Regions from separate parts of the Microbulbifer spongiae genome, predicted to be linked through region 1. Evidence: predicted binding sites of a transcription regulator. Region 1 holds the regulator's gene; the other holds the start of a gene.
What was found. The regulator PhoB, encoded in region 1, activates phosphate uptake and scavenging genes when phosphate is short. The targets are predictions, from matches to a motif close to TGTCATAAANNTGTAACA.

Region 1 (9,816 bases):
TACCTATATGATGGAAGATCCACGCAGTATCTCGCGGGTGATCAATGTGTTGTGGACCCTGCGTTCACTGGAACGCATCGGCGATCACGCCAAGAATATTTGTGAACAGGTGGTGTATTTGGTGGAGGGGACGGATATCCGGCACGGCCACAACAATCTGAGGAAACTCTGATTGCCCCCATCTTTCAAAAGGCCGCGATACGCGGCCTTTTTTATTGCCGGGATTTTCACTAGAGATACTGTTGTAGAGAAATAATGATGAAATATATTTTTGAGATTCGTATCAAGCAAGGATTCAGTGCCGAGGAATATGCCGAGGCCTGGGTAAGGGCATCCACATTAATTCAGCAATCCCCTGGTGCCATGGGGACGGAACTTCACCAAAACATCAGCGATCCAAACAGACTGATCGCCATTGCCTGCTGGCGCAGCAAGGAAGACAGGGATGCAATGCAGGCACAGCATTTAGCCGAGATCGATACAATCATTCATAGCGTTGCGCCTTTTGTTGAGATACGTTCACTGGGTGAATTCGAAGACCCGCAATGGACAGTTAATATTGAATCGGATGCATCGTAATTCTGTAAACCTGAATACAAGCTGAATACACTCAGAATTTGTAAATAAAAATATATAACACCAAACCTTTTCTATAAGAAAATTTATTCTTGACCACTTACACAGAATTACAGGAGATTACAGCCTGTAATTTTTTAACCTGAAATTAGCAATCATTCAACTTGCCCCCCATTTCATTCTACTTCCGCAAAATTTTTATTTACAGATTTTTTGTAATTTACTGTTGTTGCGGACAATGAATTTTCTGTTACAATCCGCAGCCCAATTTGGATCTATCGTTAATGAAGGATTTTGTCATGAGATTCAAGCTCGCTGCTCTTCCCCTGATGCTTCTCGCGGCTACTGCTACGGCAGAGGAGTACAATTCTATTACTACTGTTGGATATTCCAATCTGGATTTTGATGACAATGATGGCAACCAGCTAAGCGCTGAAACCACTTACTACTTCGATGGCAAGGAGGCCCTGGGGCCTCTGAGAGAGTTTGAATATATTAATAAAGCCAGCAACATATCAGCGGCCTACCTCCACTACGATGTGGGTAGTTTTGATCTGGATAACTTTGCTGTTGCCGGTGAGTATTTTGCCGGGAATGGGTTGGTTTTCGGTGCTAATTTAACTGAAGTTGATGACGACAATATCAATACGGTTTCTCTTGGCTACCTGTTTACACCTAACTTTTTGCTGAAGTTGTCTCATACTGATAGAGACTCTGATGAAGAAACTTTTATTGAGGCTCGTTATAATCACCAGTTGAGCGGCTCCGATTATATCGGTTTTGATTTTGCTGCAGATGATGATTTTGACGTGCGCGTATTTTCCTCCAAGTATTTTGCCAGCCTGGGTAATGATCAATACTTAACTGCAGATTTTGCCTATGCCAACTTTGATGAAGGGGATGATTACTGGCAAATTGGTGCGGATTATTACTTCACGCGGAATACAGCTTTTGGCGTTACAGTGGATGAAAATGACGACTACAAGGTGGGCTTCTCTCACTTCTTCAGTCGCAATGTTGCAGTAGAGGCGGCCTACAGCACTGTTTTTTCCGATGGTTTGAATATTCGTAGCTTTGGTAATGAAGCCTTTGCTATGGCTGCAAATGCCGACGTTGATGTTGATAAGTTCGAGTTGGGCTTAACTGTTCAACTGTAAGTTTATGCAACAAAAGGGCTATTGTTGATAGCCCTTTTTATAAACCGGCAACCTCATTAAATAGTGGCAATATCGGGATTATAAAGTTACCCATCTCCCGTCAGCACCTGCATCCGCGCCTGTGCCTTAAAACCGATCTCCCCGCCCGCCCCGGCAGCCGTTTGGTAGTGCTTGTAAGCACTCTGGGGATTGTCCAGTTGCTCATAGACCTCGCCCAGATAGTAGTGGGCATAAGCGCTATCCAGATAACGCAGCGAACGGCCTAAGTCCCGCTCTGCCGAGGTATAATCATTAAGCGCAACACTGGCGATGCCACGCTTCAGCCAGTGGGAAAACAAGGTGGGGTTTTTCTCAACCGCACGATCATAGGCACTGCGGGCTTTTGCATACTGTTTCTTCTGCGCCAGCAGGTCCCCTTCCAGGGCGAAGAAAGTCGCTTCCCTGGGTTGTTGCTGCTGTGCCTTGCGCACAAGACGCAGTGCATCGTCATAGTGCTGTTTGCCTGCGGCTTGCAGTGCCTGGTCGTAATGCTTGTAGGCGGGGGCATCGCGCTTTAGCTGGGCGATCGCCTTTTGATAGGCACCGCGATTGGTTACCCCCCCTTTTGGCAGTGATTGACTGTGTTCGATATTGGCGTTGACCCGGAACTGCGAGGGTGGGTGACTGGCAAACAGGGCCGCCAGCCCATTGGTCTGGCGGCCCTCGGATAGCGCCACGAATTTGCGCTGCAGGCGGATGGCGCCCTGGGGATCATAGCCGGCGGCGGCCATGTATCGCATGCCATATTTATCGGACTGCAGCTCATTACTGCGGCCGTAACGCGCAATATAGGCAGAGCCGCCCAACTGGCTGCCGGTGGAAATCAGGTCGGCGTAGGCCGAGTCTTTGGTGGCAGCACCGAGAACCGCAAGGCCGGTGCCGAGCAGCTGTTGCCGGGACAGGGCAGTGGCCGAATGCCGGGCAGCGGCGTGAACGATCTCGTGGCTGAGAACGGCGGCCAGTTCGGCCTCATCCTCCAGCAGTACCAGAAGACCGCGGTTGATGGCGATTTTGCCGCCGGGCAGGGCCCAGGCATTGGGTACGGCATTGTTCAGTACCACAAATTCATAGGGCAGTTGTGGCTGGTCTGAAACCCGTGCCAGCTTTTGTCCCACCTTGCTCACATAGTCCTGCAGGTGGGGATCAATCGTGTACTGGCCACCCTGTTGCTGCTGATTGATGGGGTATTGCTCCTGTCCCAGGTGCAATTCCTGTTGAACGGAGATCAGCGAGAGCTGCTTTTCCCCGGTGACCGGGTTCACAGCACAGCCGCTGACAACAGCCGCTACCAGCACTGCGATGGCAGTGAAAGCGGAGAAGCTAAGGTGCCGCGGGATCATTGCCTGTCTCCCTGTATAATGCTGGGTGTTCCAAGATCACCCATTGTACACAGTCTGGGAAGAGAGAGGCTATGGCGGCACTTCAGGTCATCGAGTTATTCGCAGGCACCAACCCCGATGGCGAACCGGTGCTGGAGCGCCTGCAGGTACGGATCAATGAGTCGGGCTGCTGTCAGCTGGTGCGCTCCCCGGCTTTTGTCAAAGGTATTGCCAGTGGTGATAGTATCCAGGTGGACAGTGACACCCAGCAGTTTGAATTGATCAAGCGCTCGGGCAACCTAGCGATCCGGATTTTCTGTCGCACAGACAGCGCAGAGCTGTCAGATCGGCTGACTCCGCAACTGGAAAAGCTGGGCGGCGAACTGGACCTTGAACAGCCTCGGGTGCTGGTGTACAGCATTCATGTTAGCTGTGGCTTCGACAAGATTGAGAAAATCCTTAACAATGTTTGTGATGGAGCTGACAGTGTCTGGTATTACGGCAATGTGTACGACCCCAAAGATGGTCAGACGCCGTTGAACTGGTGGCAGGATTTTCTAAAACCCGGGTAGGTCCGCAAGCCGGCAGAGTCTTTACCCAGGGGTTGAAGGCGCGAGGTTTTCAGGCGAATCGACCGGATAACGGGCTACGGTTTATCTTGGGACACCAGTCAGGCACCGGGGGCGGACCGCATAGCAGAGACATGTAAGGTATCCGATGTTAATAGTGATTTCTCCAGCCAAGTCGCTGGATTATGAAAGCGATATTCCCACGCTGGATACAACCCAGCCGGATTTCCTGGTGGAATCCGCGGCATTGGTCAAGCGGTTGCGGGCTTTGAGTCCGCAGCAGATTTCCAGCCTGATGAAGATTTCCGACAAGCTGGGTGTTCTGAATTATGATCGCTTCCAGACCTGGAAGCGGCCTTTCACCGACCGGAATGCGCGCCCTGCCCTGCTTGCCTTCAAAGGCGATGTGTATACCGGCCTTGAGGCTGGAAGCATGGGCAAGCGCGATTTTGCCTATGCGCAAAAGCATCTGCGTATGCTCTCCGGCCTCTATGGCCTGTTGCGCCCCCTGGACCTGATGCAGCCCTACCGCCTGGAGATGGGTACCCGGTTTGAAAATGCCCGCGGCAAGAACCTGTACGAGTTCTGGGGAGACAGAATAACCCTGGCCCTTAATGAACAGCTGCACCGCCTGAAGAGCCGCGAGCTGGTCAATCTGGCTTCCAATGAGTATTTCAAATCAGTTCACCCCGACGCGCTCAATGCAGAGGTGATTACACCGCACTTCAAGGACTTGAAAAACGGCCAGTACAAGATGATCAGTTTCTTTGCCAAGAAAGCGCGCGGCATGATGAGTCGCTGGGCCATCGATCATCGGGTAAAAAAAGCAGTGGCGCTTAAGGAATTTGCTGTGGCTGGGTATCGCTATAGCCCGGAGATGTCCACCCAGCGCGACTGGATATTTATCCGGGACCGGGTGGAATGAGGAATTTACCGCTTCCGGATGCCCCTTCCTGTGCCCGCAACCGGGATCCAATTTTGCAGCACCTGCGCCGCCTGTTGACGGATCGTCAGCGGGTGCTGGAAGTGGGGAGTGGTACCGGCCAGCACGCGGTCTACTTTGCTCCACATCTGCCACACCTGGTGTGGCAGACTTCCGAGCGGGAGGACATGTTACCCGGGGTTCGCGCCTGGCTCGCCAGCGCTCCTGCCGACAATCTGTGTGACCCCCTGGCCCTGGATGTCGATACGCCCTGGCCAGCGCTGAGTGTCGACACGGTTTTTACCGCCAATACCCTGCATATTATGCCTGCGGAGTCTGTGGAGCGTTTTTTTCAACAGTTGCCGTCGGTGTTGCAGCCTGGCGGGCTTTTGATTGTTTACGGCCCCATGAAAATTGACGGGGCATTTATCGGACCCGGCAATGTTGATTTTGATCGCTGGTTGAAAGCGCGCAATCCCCTTAGTGGTATTCGCGCCCTCGAGTGGCTGGATCAACTGGCTGCAGATGCGGGGTTTGGGCGCGAAGAGTTAAACTACCTGCCGGCCAACAACCAACTGGTGGTCTGGCGCAGAGAATAATATCAAGGAGTCACTATGCCTGCGTGGTTTGAAATATCGGTCATTGTCGTCTGTGCCATTGGCGCTGTGTTCTTTTTTGCCAAATATCGCGAGACCGCCGCCGCCCTGCACGAGAGTGAACGCATAAAAACACGCCTGTCCAACGACCTGAATCGCTACCGGGATGTGCCCCGCCTGCGCGCCCTGCGCGATGCCGTGCTGGGCAGTAAACCGCTACCCACCGATGATAACGGCAATGAGCACCTGTTGCTGCGCGACGCAGACCTGCAACTCCATCACCTGGTTCTACGCAGGGAGGCTACTCCGGTTGGCGATGACGACAACATCACCTACACGAAAAATGGCGAGCAGGTGAAGCTGGAAGAGTTGAAGTAATTGCTCTCTGTGGCCAGGGAAAGCCGCGCTAGGTGTTGGCCATCTCTTCACTGGCTTTCGGTGTGGGGACGGGTTTTGCGGTCAACTTGTGCTCGGGAAAGTGCAACGTGAAGGTACTGCCCTGAGCGGGGGTGCTCTCTATGCTCATCTCGCCACAGTGGCGCAGCAATACATGCTTAACGATGGCCAATCCCAGCCCGGTCCCACCACTGCCCCGCGAACGACCGGGATCGACCCGGTAAAAGCGTTCTGTCAATCGGGGAATATGTACCGGATCTATGCCGATGCCCTGGTCCTGTACACTAAAATGACCGCCACGACGGTCCTGCCACCAACGCAGCTGGATTGTCCCCCCCGCCGGGCTGTACTTCACGGCGTTGAGCACCAGGTTGGCGAAGGCGCTGTGCAGCTCGCCGGCGTCGCCACGGATGCGGCTGTCGGTTTCGCACTGTACCAAGACCTTGTGGCGACCGCCGCTAAAACTGCGCGCCTCCCGCGCAACCCGCCCTATCAGTTCGCTTACATCCACCGGCACATCACCAATCTTGCACTCAGAGGTCTCCAGGCGCGCCAACAGCAGCAGATCGTTGACGAGTGCCGCCATGCGCGCGGCCTGCTCCTCCATTTGTGCCAATGGCCGCTGCCAGGGTGGCGGTGCCACATCACTGCCCTGCAGGGTTTCCAAGTAGCCGGTGATCACGGTCAGGGGCGTGCGCAGTTCATGGGAAACATTGGCGACGAAATCGCGGCGCATTTGTTCCAGATTGCGCAGGCGGGTGATATCGCGAACAATGACCAGTGCTTCATTCTGGCCGTAGCGGGTGACTTCCAGCTGAAGTAGGAGGGCCTCGTTGCCGGGGGCTGGCAGGGTGAGGGGCTCCCGCACTCCGCTGGCGTCGCTGTGCATGTAACTGACAAAGCCGGGGTCACGCACAAAGTTGACCAGCGACTGCCCGGTATCACTGGCCTGCAGGCCGAGGAGTTCACCGGCGGCGGGGTTCCACCAAGCCAGATTATCGCCGTTCTCCAACGCCACTATGCCCTCTCTCAGGGCATTGGTGCTGTCCTGTACCCGGCGCAACATGGCGTGCAATTTCTGTCTTTCACGGCGGTGGCGGCGCTGTATACGGTAGAAATCGTCGTAGATCTCCCCCCAGATGCCAAAGGTGGAGGGCGACGGGCCGCGCCGGCCACCGGCCAGCCAGCGATTGAAGCGATGCTGCTGCCACAACAGCGATACCAGATAGACAGCCAGGCCCGCGATCAGGGCAATCGACCAGTTGCCCCAGATGAAACCGAGGATGATGCAGCCCAGGGCAATAAGGACAAAACGCGAAAACTCGCCAATACTGCGATCAAACATAGCCAAGTCGTGTTACCAAACGGACAACAGGGGGGATCGTTTCCTCCCCAACTGAATCACCTCTGGAAATCCGCCCGCTGAGCAATGGGCGTATCGGTGGGGATTCCGCGGGCACCAGTGTCTGCCCGGTGAAATTGTCACACTTTTTCAACAGTTTGCACAGAAAATCGATAGCCGGTGCCCCGCACCGTCTGGATATAGCGGTCGTGGCGGTCCAGTGCTAGGGCCTTGCGCAAGCGGCGGATATGTACGTCCACGGTGCGCTCCTCCACATAGACATTACCACCCCAGACATGGTCGAGCAGCTGGGTGCGGGTATAGGCGCGCTCCTGGTGGGAGAGGAAGAAAGTAAGGAGGCGGAATTCGGTGGGGCCCATATCGACCGGTTGGCCCTTGATGGTGACCCTGTGACTGAGAGGGTCCAGTACCAGATGCCCGGCGCTGAGGGGGTCCTCGGGAGTGGCCGGGCCAGCGCGGCGCAACACCGCTTTCAGTCTGGCCACCAGTTCGCGGGGGGAGAAGGGCTTGGTAATATAGTCGTCCGCGCCGGTCTCTAGCCCTTTGATTTTATTATCTTCCTCGCCTTTCGCGGTGAGCATGATAATGGGCACGGCAGTGGTCAGTTCGTCGCGCTTGAGACGCCGGGCCAGTTCCACCCCGGACACATCCGGCAGCATCCAGTCCAGCAGAATCAAGTCCGGCTTTTCGTCGATAACCAGAGCGTGGGCCTCGCGCGCATTCTCCGCCTCCAGACAACGGTAATCCGCCATTTCCAGTGCCACCCGCAGCATATCGCGCACCGCGGCCTCATCATCGACAATCAGGATCGTTTTACTATGCATTTGTCTGCTATTTCCGCTCTGTTGTCAGGATTTCCCATCACCGCCGGGGATTAAACGGGAATAGTATGACAAATATATGACGATCGCCCCCAGGCTCCCAATGCTGGGCTAATTCAGCAGGTATTGCATTGATATACCCATGAAAATAGCCAAACCCACCCAGTTATTGTTGAGAAAAGCCTGAAAACAGGCATCCCGCTCCCGCTTGCGAATCAGCCACTGCTGGTAGGTGAAGAGTATCGCCACAGCGACCAAACCCAAATAATAGACGGTGCCCAATCCAAAGCGCTGACCGAGGAACAAAAGAGCGATCAATACCAATAGCTGCAGGGTTGCAGTCAAACCCCTATCCATGTCGCCAAACAGGATTGCTGTGGATTTCACCCCGATTTTCAGATCGTCGTCGCGGTCCACCATCGCGTAGAAGGTGTCGTAGCACAGGGTCCACAACAGGTTTGCTGTGTACAACAGCCATGCCTGGGGGGGGATTTCGCCGCTGACCGCGGCAAAAGCCATGGGGATACCCATACTGAAAGCGGCCCCCAGGACTACCTGCGGCAGATGGGTGTGACGCTTGGCAAAGGGGTAGCAAAAAGCGAGCCCCAGGGCCGGCAGCGACAGGGTTATCGTGAGTGTGTTGGTAGTCAGCACCAACCCGAAAGCCACAGCGCTGAGTCCGGCGAATAGCCCCAGAGCCGCACGGGGGGAGATACTGCCGGTGGCGAGCGGACGCCCCGCTGTGCGTTTCACATGGCGATCAATTTCACGATCGGCGAAGTCGTTGACCGCACAGCCAGCTGCGCGCATCAGGATCACCCCGAGCGTAAACACGGCTGACAGGTGCAATCCAGGCCAACCGCCGGCGGCCAGCCACAGCGCGGACCAGGTGGGCCACAGCAGTAGCAGTATACCAATGGGCTTGTGCATACGTGCCAGCTGCCAGTAGGGCATCACAGCGGGCCAGCGCCGTGCAAGATATTCGCTGATCAAGGCGGATTCTCTCTGTCGTTGGATGCGGTGGCCCCGCTGGGCGGCCCGTCGGGCCGGAAGCTCGAGAGAAAAGTCTCGGCTACCAGCAGTGGCTTGTCCCGCAGCCAGAATGTGGAGCGGCGCCCCCAGGCATTGTCACTCTCCCTATCGAGTGCTGCCAGTTGCAGGCAGGGGTTGCGTGTCAGGTGGTTGAACTCCATATTGCCACGGCGAATGCCGGGCTCGCTGAACAGCAATTCCCCCAGCGGCCGATTGTCCAGACTGCGCAGGTTGCGGGATTTGCCCTGCAGACTGCGCAAAGGCAGGATGCTGCGTGCAAAGACCCAGGGGTGGCCGAGACCGTACAACAGCACTTCGCGCACTAGCGCTCGGCTGTGTGTACGCAAATTGAGTGCGCGGCACTCCTCCGCATGGGGTAGTTGCCAGCACTGGCTCAATACCTGCACGCGAAAATCCCCCCGGCTCAGTCGTTTGAGTGCGGCAGTGAGCGAACCGGGGTATTCCAGCCAGGGCAACAGCACCTGTGGGGGCTGAGGGTGGGCCGGCTCAAGCAACTGCCCATGCCAATCGCCAGTGGGCACAAACGGGGATTGGTACAACGATCACTCCGCAATCTGGAAAAAGCAGCATTGTACCTCGCCCGTTAACGGCTGGCCCCCTCCCGTTGCAGTTTTGCTCCCCGTGGTATCAATGGATATAGTGGGCAAAGCATTGAAAACAACGAATACACAGAGAGAAGCTTGCTATGGGGCTTACTACCAGAATTGTGATAGGCATGGTTACGGGTATTGCCCTTGGCCTGTTATTTAATACGCTCAGTATGAGCGGGTTCCCGGGGGCCGGGGTCAACGAGGCGATTAATGTCTACCTCACCGAAGGCTTGTTCGATATCGTCGGCCAGATTTTTATCGCCTCATTGAAACTCATGGTGGTACCGCTGGTGTTGGTTTCCCTGATCAGCGGTGCCTGCGCCCTATCGGAAGGCAGCCGCATTGGGCCACTGGCGGGTAAAACAATTCTGCTCTACATGATCACCACGGCAATAGCTATCACCCTGGCTTTATG
Region 2 (9,816 bases), 2.0 Mb from region 1:
CAAGTACTTTCGGTGCGGCCTCGTCATAGCTGAACTCCAGTGCATCAAAACTGACCGCCCCACGCACCGGTCTGGATAATCTCTGGTTACCCCCCTGGGGTTCCTTAGGCGCATCCATTACCTCGAAGATGCTCTCTGCCGCAGCAATGCCTTTTTGAATATCCGCAAACACCTCAGAGAGACTGCGCACCGGTTTTGCCAGGGAGGCCGCAGCACCGATATAGGCGGCAAAAACCCCGGCAGTCATGGACTCCACCATTCCCGGTGCCAAGGCCAGCCATACAATAGTGGCCGTCGAGAGCCCTACCAAAATCTGGATAACCGACACACTGGCAGTATTAGTCACCACCAATTTCATAAATTGTCTGCGATTATTGTCACTGGCAGACAGAAAGCGGGAACGCTCATAGGCCTGACCACCGTACATGCGCACAACCTGGTAGCCATTGATAGCTTCCTGGGTGACATGGGTAACATCTCCCATGGAGTTCTGAATGCGATGACTCAATTTTCGAAATCGCTTGCCAACTACCCGCACAATAAAAGCGATCAGCGGCGCAAACAGAAAAAAGGTCAAAGTGAGTTTCCAGTTCACTAACAGCAGGTATATCAACAAGCCGAGCGTGGTAAAGGATTCACGGAAAAGCACCTTGATCGCCTTGGTGATGGCATTGGTTACCTGCTCAACGTTATAGGAAACTTTGGAAATCAGGTAGGCGCCGGTATAACGGTCAAAATAGGCACTGGGGAGCTGACCGATCTTTTCGAACAATTCGGTGCGAAGCTGATGAATCACCGCGCGTGCCACGTAGGCAAGGCCGTAGCTGCCAATAAAGTTGCCCAGCGCCCGCAACACAATAATCAACAGCATCGCCAGAGGTACCAGCCAGCGCGCGGTTTCCTGGGGCATCACGCCACCGGGATAGTGGGAAGCCACAAATTTGGAGAGAAAGCCGCGCTTTTCCGAAATACCTGCCCCCACGGCATCGAGCAGCAGCTCGGTAACGGCAATCAGGCTGACGCCCATCACAGAAAACAGCAAAAACCCCAGGACTGCAACACCAAAAATGGCGATATGCGGCCGGGCGTAAATGAGTAGTCGGCGATAGGTTTGCGCCCCGTGTTGGGGTTTGCTGGGGAGCGGGGTTACTCTCTTCATACAGACCAATGAATGGACGCACCCAAACGGGGTGCATTCACGCGCGAAGCCCACCATCTGTCGCAGCCAGATACAGGCTCTGCGCGCTAGTTTTGTTCCGGTTGCCGTGTAGTAATGCTTAGGTTGACAAAGCCCAACTGTCCAGCGGCATCCAGTGCCCGAACCACGGCCTGATGGTGGGCAGTGGCGTCAGCGGTGATCACAAGCGGGCGATTGTACTCGCCTGCGGAAACTTCTGACAGTGCGGATTTCAAGGTGGTCAGCTTTTTGTTGATCAACGCCTGGCCCTCCACGGCGTAAGTACCGTCTGCGCTGATCAAAATTTCCACAGCACGGGGTTCCTCTGCCGCCTGGGGTCCAGCGGCTTCCGGCAGATTCAGCTTGAGGTGGCTCTCTTTGGTAAAAGTGGTAGACACCATAAAGAAAATCAATAGGAGAAAAACCACGTCAATCAGCGGCGTGAGGTTCACTCCATCAGACTCTTTGGCTTGGCGGCGAAAGTGCATCGGCTGCAACCTCGCTCAGGCTACAGCTTTGATGTTGCGGTCACTGTGCAAAACATCCACCAGCTTTACGGCCTCCTGTTCCATCGCAACCACAATGGAATCCACCCGGCGCTGGAAATATCTGTGCGCCATCAGCGCGGGAATAGCCACGGTCAGGCCTGCAGCGGTGGTGATCAAGGCCTGGCTGATACCTCCGGCCAGTACCCCGGCATTACCGGTTCCCTCCAGCATAATGGCGGTAAAAACCTGGATCATGCCAATCACGGTGCCGAGCAGGCCGATCAATGGCGCAACTGCTGCAATCGTGCCCAACACACCCAAATAGCGCTCGAGTTCATGTACCACTTGATTCGCAGTCTCCTCAATACTGTCTTTCATCACCTCGCGACCATAGCGGGAACTGGACAGGCCGGAGGCAAAAATGCGCCCCAGGGGGCTGGAGTCCCGCAACGCTTTGAGTTGCTCCGCCTGTACCGGATTGTTTTTCAGCCACCCCCAAACTTCACTCAACAGGGTTGGCGGCACTATGCGCTGAGGGTGCAATGTCCACAAGCGTTCAATACAGATCGCAATCACAGCAACGGAACAGAGCAGGATCGGCAGCATCAGCCAGCCACCGGATTTTATGATTTCTAACACGTTTCTCAGCCCTAAACAGCGAGAGGGATTCCGGGAGTGTATCTACTGCATAACAGATACGGGTTCAGCACTTTATCACAGCTACTCCCGGCGGCTAAGTCCTCTACCATGTCCTGTCCCATCGCTGTGACCCGCATACCAAAACCGCGCAGCGGAGCGGGCCAGGTTCACCTGGGGCTGGCCTATGCCTTCCCGCCAAGTAAATGCCACCGCGCCACTTTGCGCGGTATTGAAGATTTGCGTGCCCATTGTGCGGTAACGCTCGACCACTTCGGCATGGGGATGGCCAAAGTGATGGCGGAAACCTGCGCTAAAAACAACCCTCTTCGGCTTCGACCAAACCAGCAGACTTGTCGATGACGAAGTTCTGGACCCATGGTGTGGTGCCACTAGTAGATCCACTGGCGGGAAGTCGGGGTACCTCTGCTGTAAGTGGCTTTCCACCGCACTGCTGATATCCCCTGTCAGCAACAATCGAACCTCGCGCCACTGTACCAGGGCGACACAACTGTGGTCATTTTCTGTACCGCTCAGCGCCTCTCCCTGAGGCCAGAGCCAATCAATAGTGATATCGCCGATACTGACGCTTCTGCCGGCCACACAGGGTTCCGTTGGCACACTGGAATTACCCGCCAGCTTGAATACCAATCGCCCCGGAGCAAACAGCCTCTCCGGCAGGAAAGTCTTCAGCACCCCCTGTACACCACCGGCGTGATCCCTGTCCCCATGGCTGACAATCAGCGCATCCAGGGTGGTAGCCCGCGCCGCCGCAAGGTGAGGGACGACTATGGCGCTACCGGCGTTCCAACCGGTTGAAGACAGGGGACCCGCGTCATAGACGACATGGGCTTGTGAAGAGTAAAACACCAGGGCCAGCCCCTGACCGACATCCAGGGCGGTGAAGTGAAACCCCTGGCGCTCCGGCATCGACAAAGGCAGCAGTGGCTGGAGCAGAGGCAGCAGAAACAGCCAGCCCAGCTTGCGCCCCGGCCAACCCCGTGGTAGCAACAGCACCAGTACACCCAGCGCGGCAACCGCCAGCAGTACCGGGTCGTGCGGCGCCGCCAGGGTCTGCCAACTGGGCAGCAGGCGATCCACTGTCTCCAGGCACCTTATCAAAAGATCCAGTTGCCAGCCGGCAAACCTGAAACAGAGAAGCCCCAAGGCCGTCTCCATCAACAGAGCGCCCAACATCAGCACAGGCAGGATAAGCACACCCAACCAGGGAATCGCTACCAGGTTAAACAACATACCGCCGGCACTGAAACCGGAGAAAAAGACTGCCGAAGGCAGAATCAATCCCAGAGCTACCAGCCACTGGCTGCGCAGCAGCTGCAGAATATGGGTGAGCCAAAGGGGTTGCATTGCGGGATAGGCCTCCGCTTCCGACACCTGGGCAGTCGATACCGGCACAGGTCCCAGTGCCAAGCGCCCCCTGAAACCCAACAGCAGGGCTGCGACTGCACTGAACGACAACCAGAATCCCACTGCGTAAAAAGCCAGCGGCTGCAGGGCTAGCACCAGGGCAAGTGCCAGGGCAAAGGCAATGCCGGCACCAATACGACGCCGCCAATGCCAACCCAGCAGCAAGACCCAGGTCATCACCAACGCCCTCTGCGCTGAGAGGGGCGCACCGGCTAACAGGGTATAGATCAGGGTGCCCGCCAGAGCCAATACCACAGGCAGGACAGCGGGGGTGGTGCCTGTCAAAATACCGACGCCCCGGGCAATACCATGACCGAAAAGCAATAGAAATCCCGCGACCATTCCCACATGCAGCCCGGAAATCGCTAGCAGATGCGCAGTACCGGTCCGCTTCAGCAGATCTCGATCCGCCTGAACAAGACCGCTGCGATCGCCCAGCAACAGCGCACTGATCAGTGCTGTCCGCCCCACCGGCAGTGCGTGCAGCCTGTCGCGCAGCACACCACGCAGCGACGCGATTCCCGTACCCCGCCCCAACCACAGCGGGGTCGCATCTCCAGGGCGCACATAGCCCGTTGCATATATCCCCCGTTGCAGAAGCCATTGCTCAAAATCAAAACTGTGAGGGTTCACACTGCCCCGCGGGCGCATCAGGCGCACCGGCAACAACCAGCGGCTGTCGCCGCGCAGTCGGGGCAGAGTGTCGGCGTCGACACGATACCAGGTGAGATACAAGAGGCTACCCGCTGCAACCGGGCTTCGCCCTGTGTCCGCAGGGGTCCCCAAAACCACCGCCTGAAAACGCACACTGCCTGCCACCGACCCGCCCCATTGATCGCCGGTACTGGAGCGGATTTCCGGCAGGGATACGATTTGGACTCGAAGCAGATGGTCGGAGCCATGTCTCTCAATGGGCAGGCGTTGTTGCAGCGCTTTCTGGTTGCTCCACAAGCCCCAGCCGGCACCGGCAAGGGAAGCTGCCAGCAGTATCAGTGCGGGTCTGTAGCGAGGCCATATCAGCAGTACCAGGGCCAATGCCACATAGGCGCCCAGCAGCAGCCCTGTTTCAGGCAGTTCAGGAAGGCAACCAAGGCCTATGATGGACAGTGAAAATAACCAGAGCAGCAGGGTGGGACCCCAGAGTTGTTTCTCACCTGATACCCTCCACAAATAAGGCATATCCATTTCCCCGCAGCGCCCGCCCGATTCAATGCCTTCACATCAACAGGCGATATCCCCCATGCGCACTTGCATCAAGCCTGGGACAGCTAGAAACCCAACACAGGTACAAGCGAGGCAAAAGAAACGGGGTATCGTTAGCTTATTACTGCCGCCCGGCGACATTAGCACCTCTGAATGACACTTATCGGTCATATTATTTTAAAAAAAGTGCCATGTTTAACATTTTTGTAATATTTAGGACGCAGAATCCGCACCAGATTGAGGGGGCGCCAATACAAGTGAACGAAAAGACCCCCTCTGCCCAAAACCATAAACTGTGCGAGACGATTATGAACAAGACCGCGCTCTCTCTGGCCATCGTTACCCTGATCCCCACTGTGGTCATTGCTCAGGACGAAGGCGAAATAGTGGGTTTTTACGGCAAAGCCAATGTCACTCTGCAATCCTTCGACGAGGGAGATGGCTCTGCCACCGACGTCCAGAGCAATGCCTCCCGCCTGGGCGTGAAGGGCGAAATCGCTTTGACGGAGAGTATCAAGGGTATCTACCGTATGGAATACGAAGTGGATATGGACGGCGATGCCGAAGATACCTTTTCCCAACGCAATATCTACGCTGGCCTGGAGGGCGGTTTCGGCCAGGTTATCGCCGGCAAGTTTGACACCCCCCTAAAAGTTGCCCAAAAGAAAGTGGATCTGTTCAACGACCTGGAGGGCGACATCAAGAGTCTGATTACCAAGAGCGACAACCGCGAAGCAGACAGCTTTCAGTACACAACTCCGTCTTTCGCTGGCTTTAAAGCTTCTGCCGCTTACTTCAGCCACAAAGACGCAGTCATTGGCTATGAGGTAATCGGCCTGGATGAAGCCGGGGATGAAATACTCAGGGAAATCACACGGGAAAACGGTGTTTCCGTCTCGATTGCTTACGACAACAACGGTGTTTACCTGGCCTACGCCGTTGACCAGGATGTTGAAGAGAATGACCGTGACGTTCAGCGCTTCGTCGCCCAATACAATATTGGCCCCCTGCAGGTTGGTGCCCTTTTCGAAGACCAGGAGAAGGCTGACGGTAGCCGCCAGGAAGGTTGGATGGGCTCTGTTGCCTACAAGATCGAGCCGTGGACCCTGAAAGCCCAATACGGCCAGTCCGACATTGTCAAAGAGGATGGTAAAACCTATAGCCTTGGGGTCGACTACAAGTTCAGCAGCGCGGCCAAGGTTTTTGGTTTCTACACTGACGAAAGTGCAGAGGCTGGCTACGACCGCAACTACGCAGGCATCGGCGCCGAGTACAAATTCTAGGCGCGCTTGCCATGCTGTCGACTCCAAGTGGGAAGGACTATCTGATCACCCTACCCTGTGAGTACTCAAACAGGCGGCCACTGGCCGCCGTTTGAAGACTCGCCTGCCAATCCTTTCACCGCTGACAACACGGGCCACTAAATCACCAACAAATCCATAAAGCGATGTACCGGCAGACTGCAAAGGCGTTGCTGATCCTGGCATAACGCCAGAACCTTCTCCACTTGGCCCGAAGGAAAGCGCGAGGCCAGGTTCTGGCGGAACTTATGCTCCAGCAAGGGAATTCCCTCCTGCCGGCGACGGCGGTGTCCAATGGGATATGCCACCTCGACCTTTTTTGTTGAGCTGCCATCCCGAAAAAAAACCTGCACTGCATTGGCAATAGAGCGTTTGTCCGGGTCCAGGTAATCCCTTGAGTAGCCTCCGTCTTCAATCACCGACATTTTGTCGCGCAGCACATCAATTTCCGGATGCGCCCTATGGAAATCATCTTCGTAGTATTCAGCCTGCAGATTGCCCAATAACAGCGACACCGCAACCACATACTGGAGACAGTGGTCCCTATCCGCCGTATTCGTCAATGGGCCACGTTTGGAGATAATACGAATCGCTGACTCCTGCGTTGTCACCACAATCCTGTCAACCTCCGAAAGCCTTTCAGCCACCTGTGGGTGCAGGACAATGGCTGCTTCACAGGCAGTCTGGCTGTGAAACTCGGCCGGAAAGGAAACCTTAAACAGAATGTTCTCTATCACATAAGACCCATAGCCGCGGGAAAATAGAAACTGCCTGTCTCCCTCCACCTTCACTTTCTGATCCGCATTGGTTTTGCTAAAACAGACATCGTAAAAACCCCACTGTTTTGCACTGAGTGCGGTGGGAACGCCCATTTCCCCACGCAGTGCCATCTGCGCAAGCCAAAGCCCCCTGGATGCAGCGTCTCCCGCTGCCCAGGACTTGCGTGAACCGGTATTGGGGGCGTGCCGGTAGGTACGCAGGGCGCTGCCATCTACCCAGGCCAGGGATACTGCCGACATTATTTCCGCCCGGCTGCCACCTTTCATCCAGGCCGTGACCGCCGCTGAAGCTACCCGCACCAAGACTACATGGTCAAGGCCAACACGGTTAAAGCTGTTTGCCATCGCCAGCACACCCTGAATCTCGTAGGCTTTGACCATGGCCTCAAGCACTGTTTGCATCGACATCTGGGGGCCGCCCTGCACCAACTGCTCCCGCGACAGAAAGTCGCCCACCGCGAGTATGGCGCCCAGGTTATCGGAGGGATGACACCATTCCGCGGCCAACCAGGTATCGTTGAAATCCAGCCAGCGTATTGTACAGCCGATATCCCAGGCCGCTTTCACTGGATCCAGTTGCAACCGGGTGCCCGGCACTCGCGCGCCACCAGGTACCCAGGTTCCTTCCACCACAGGACCCAGCAACTTTGTACATTCAGGAAAACGCAACGCCAGCAGTGCGCAGCCAAGGGCATCCATCAGGCAATAGCGCGCTGCATCCCAGGCTGCATCGGAATCTATCGGGTAATTCAGCACATAGTCAGCGATATCCTGGATCACAGGATCATAATCGGGCCGGGTATTCTGCTCGACAGCGGGGTGCATAGTGGGACTTCCCTGTTGAAGAAGCGCATAGAGTGTAACTGCTGTTGATCTCCAAGCTCTTCGAGAGCGCCAACCGCCAGGACTCAAACCATGGTATCCAAAAGACACGGGTCAACCGGATACCTGTTTGATTCATATTACGCCGGGCCTTGCCGCCACTGCCACAAAATAGTGTGAAGTGGAAAAAAATCTGACACCAAAGTCTCTGCGCGCGTTTATTCACGATCACAATAAACCGTGAGGTGCGCATAACCCTCCGGCAATCACCCCTGAAATACAAACAGTACTGTTCGTTGCGTCAGCATTTCAAAGTCCTGAAAAAACGCCGCTAATGACATTTCCGCTAACGTCATTGAAATTGCCGGGCAAACCGGCCACTAGGGCATTGAACAAAATATAGAAAAGCGGGCCAAAAGACCCGCTTTTATAGAGGCGCTGGCAGAGCTGGCAGCTAACAACCACCAAACCCCACACGACAACAGTTCTTTCAACGAGCAATCCGAGAATCACTCACAGGGAACAACATCTTCCGCCAGCAGTCCTTTGTCACCTTGTTGCATTTCGAACTCAACCGCCTGCCCCTCATTAAGGGTCTTATAACCCTCACCGCGGATGCTGCGGTAGTGAACAAAAATATCTTCAGTTCCTTCTCCACAGGTGATGAAGCCATAACCCCTTGCGTTATTAAACCACTTCACAGTACCTGTAACGCGATCACTCATTGAGACAACCTCATTATTGTTATTGCGCCTACCTCTATTACCCCATGCGTAAAGAGGGACAAACGCCACCCTATTGTTAACAGACTGCACAGTGCAGAATGCTATCTTGAATCATCCTTTGGACAGAAATCCAGCGAACGTAAACTGATTTTTAGATAAAATAGCGCCAGTGTCTAGTTTTCTATGTGAAATAAATACTAGCTTTGTACCTATCCGCGTAATTAACCGTCAAAAGCCTAGTAAAGGGCAGTATTAATATGACTCCCATGTATCTTATTGTACCTGCGGCGAGCTGTCACACACCGCTTCCTGCGTTAATGAAGGAATATCGGCAATATGCACGGTAGAGGTAGGAAATGCACAGGAAGCGCCGTGGCTCTCGACAATCTTCAAGATTGATAACAAAATCTCCTGCTTAATCTCGTGAAAACGGATCCAGTCCGTCGTTCGCGTAAACGTATATACAAAGAAATCCAACGATGAGGCGGCAAAGCTGTTGAAGTTAACGATAAGTGTTCGATTGACATCTATTTCAGGGTGTCGCTGTAGCATTGCCTTTACATCTGAAACAATCGGCGCCATCAAGTGCGCGTCTTCATAACGGATTCCAATAGTTTCGAAAATCCTTCGGTTTAGCATACGAGAAGGGTTTTCTACTGCGATCTGAGTGAAAATGCTATTGGGCACATAGACCGGGCGCAGATCGAATGTGCGTATCCGGGTAAGGCGCCAACCAATATCCTCAACTGTGCCCTCAATCTCCTTATCTGGCGATCGAATCCAGTCCCCCACCGCAAAGGGGCGGTCCAGATAGATCATCAGGCCACCAAAAAAATTCGCCAGCAGGTCCTTGGCCGCGAAACCGACTGCCAGTCCACCGATCCCACCAAACGCCAGCAGGCCACTCACGCTGTAGCCCAGAAACTGCATAATCACAATGCCAGCGGTAACGGCTATAGAGGCCCTGACAAGCTTGCCGATCGCGCGTACCGTGGTTGCATCCATCGGCTTGCCGATATAGCGGGGATTGCTCAGGTTGCACTCGATACTGTGGGAGAAGCGCCAGGCAAACCAGGCCAGAACCAGGATCAGCCCTATCTCACGCACCGGTTCTGCCACAGAGAAGATTTCCGCACCGGTTGCCCGTCCGGCATACTGCGCCGCAAGCGTCAGTCCCAGTAGCCACGCCAAAACCTGCCCCGGGGGCGACAGTGCCCGCACCAGGGCATCATCCCAGGGATTTTCTGTCTTTTCAGC

Region 2: a site for PhoB is predicted at 5,098-5,115, ahead of M8T91_RS07960 (porin). Genes of this name have one in related genera too.

The regions. Positions count from the first base shown of each region.
Region 1 covers NZ_CP098023.1:4,338,853-4,348,668, forward strand. The annotation lists gene phoU (phosphate signaling complex protein PhoU) at 1-172, shown strand, start outside; gene M8T91_RS18025 (antibiotic biosynthesis monooxygenase family protein) at 256-579, shown strand; gene M8T91_RS18030 (putative porin) at 876-1,733, shown strand; gene M8T91_RS18035 (M48 family metalloprotease) at 1,820-3,112, opposite strand; gene M8T91_RS18040 (DUF4265 domain-containing protein) at 3,184-3,663, shown strand; gene yaaA (peroxide stress protein YaaA) at 3,809-4,585, shown strand; gene M8T91_RS18050 (DUF938 domain-containing protein) at 4,582-5,181, shown strand; gene M8T91_RS18055 (hypothetical protein) at 5,197-5,556, shown strand; gene phoR (phosphate regulon sensor histidine kinase PhoR) at 5,585-6,919, opposite strand; gene phoB (phosphate regulon transcriptional regulator PhoB) at 7,057-7,761, opposite strand; gene ubiA (4-hydroxybenzoate octaprenyltransferase) at 7,870-8,712, opposite strand; gene M8T91_RS18075 (chorismate--pyruvate lyase family protein) at 8,748-9,350, opposite strand; gene M8T91_RS18080 (dicarboxylate/amino acid:cation symporter) at 9,497-9,816, shown strand, end outside.
Region 2 covers NZ_CP098023.1:1,866,707-1,876,522, reverse strand. The annotation lists gene msbA (lipid A export permease/ATP-binding protein MsbA) at 1-1,159, opposite strand, end outside; gene M8T91_RS07975 (ExbD/TolR family protein) at 1,246-1,665, opposite strand; gene M8T91_RS07970 (MotA/TolQ/ExbB proton channel family protein) at 1,681-2,304, opposite strand; gene M8T91_RS07965 (DNA internalization-related competence protein ComEC/Rec2) at 2,386-4,908, opposite strand; gene M8T91_RS07960 (porin) at 5,241-6,215, shown strand; gene M8T91_RS07955 (bifunctional 2-methylcitrate dehydratase/aconitate hydratase) at 6,353-7,837, opposite strand; gene M8T91_RS07950 (cold-shock protein) at 8,344-8,559, opposite strand; gene M8T91_RS07945 (mechanosensitive ion channel family protein) at 8,833-9,816, opposite strand, start outside.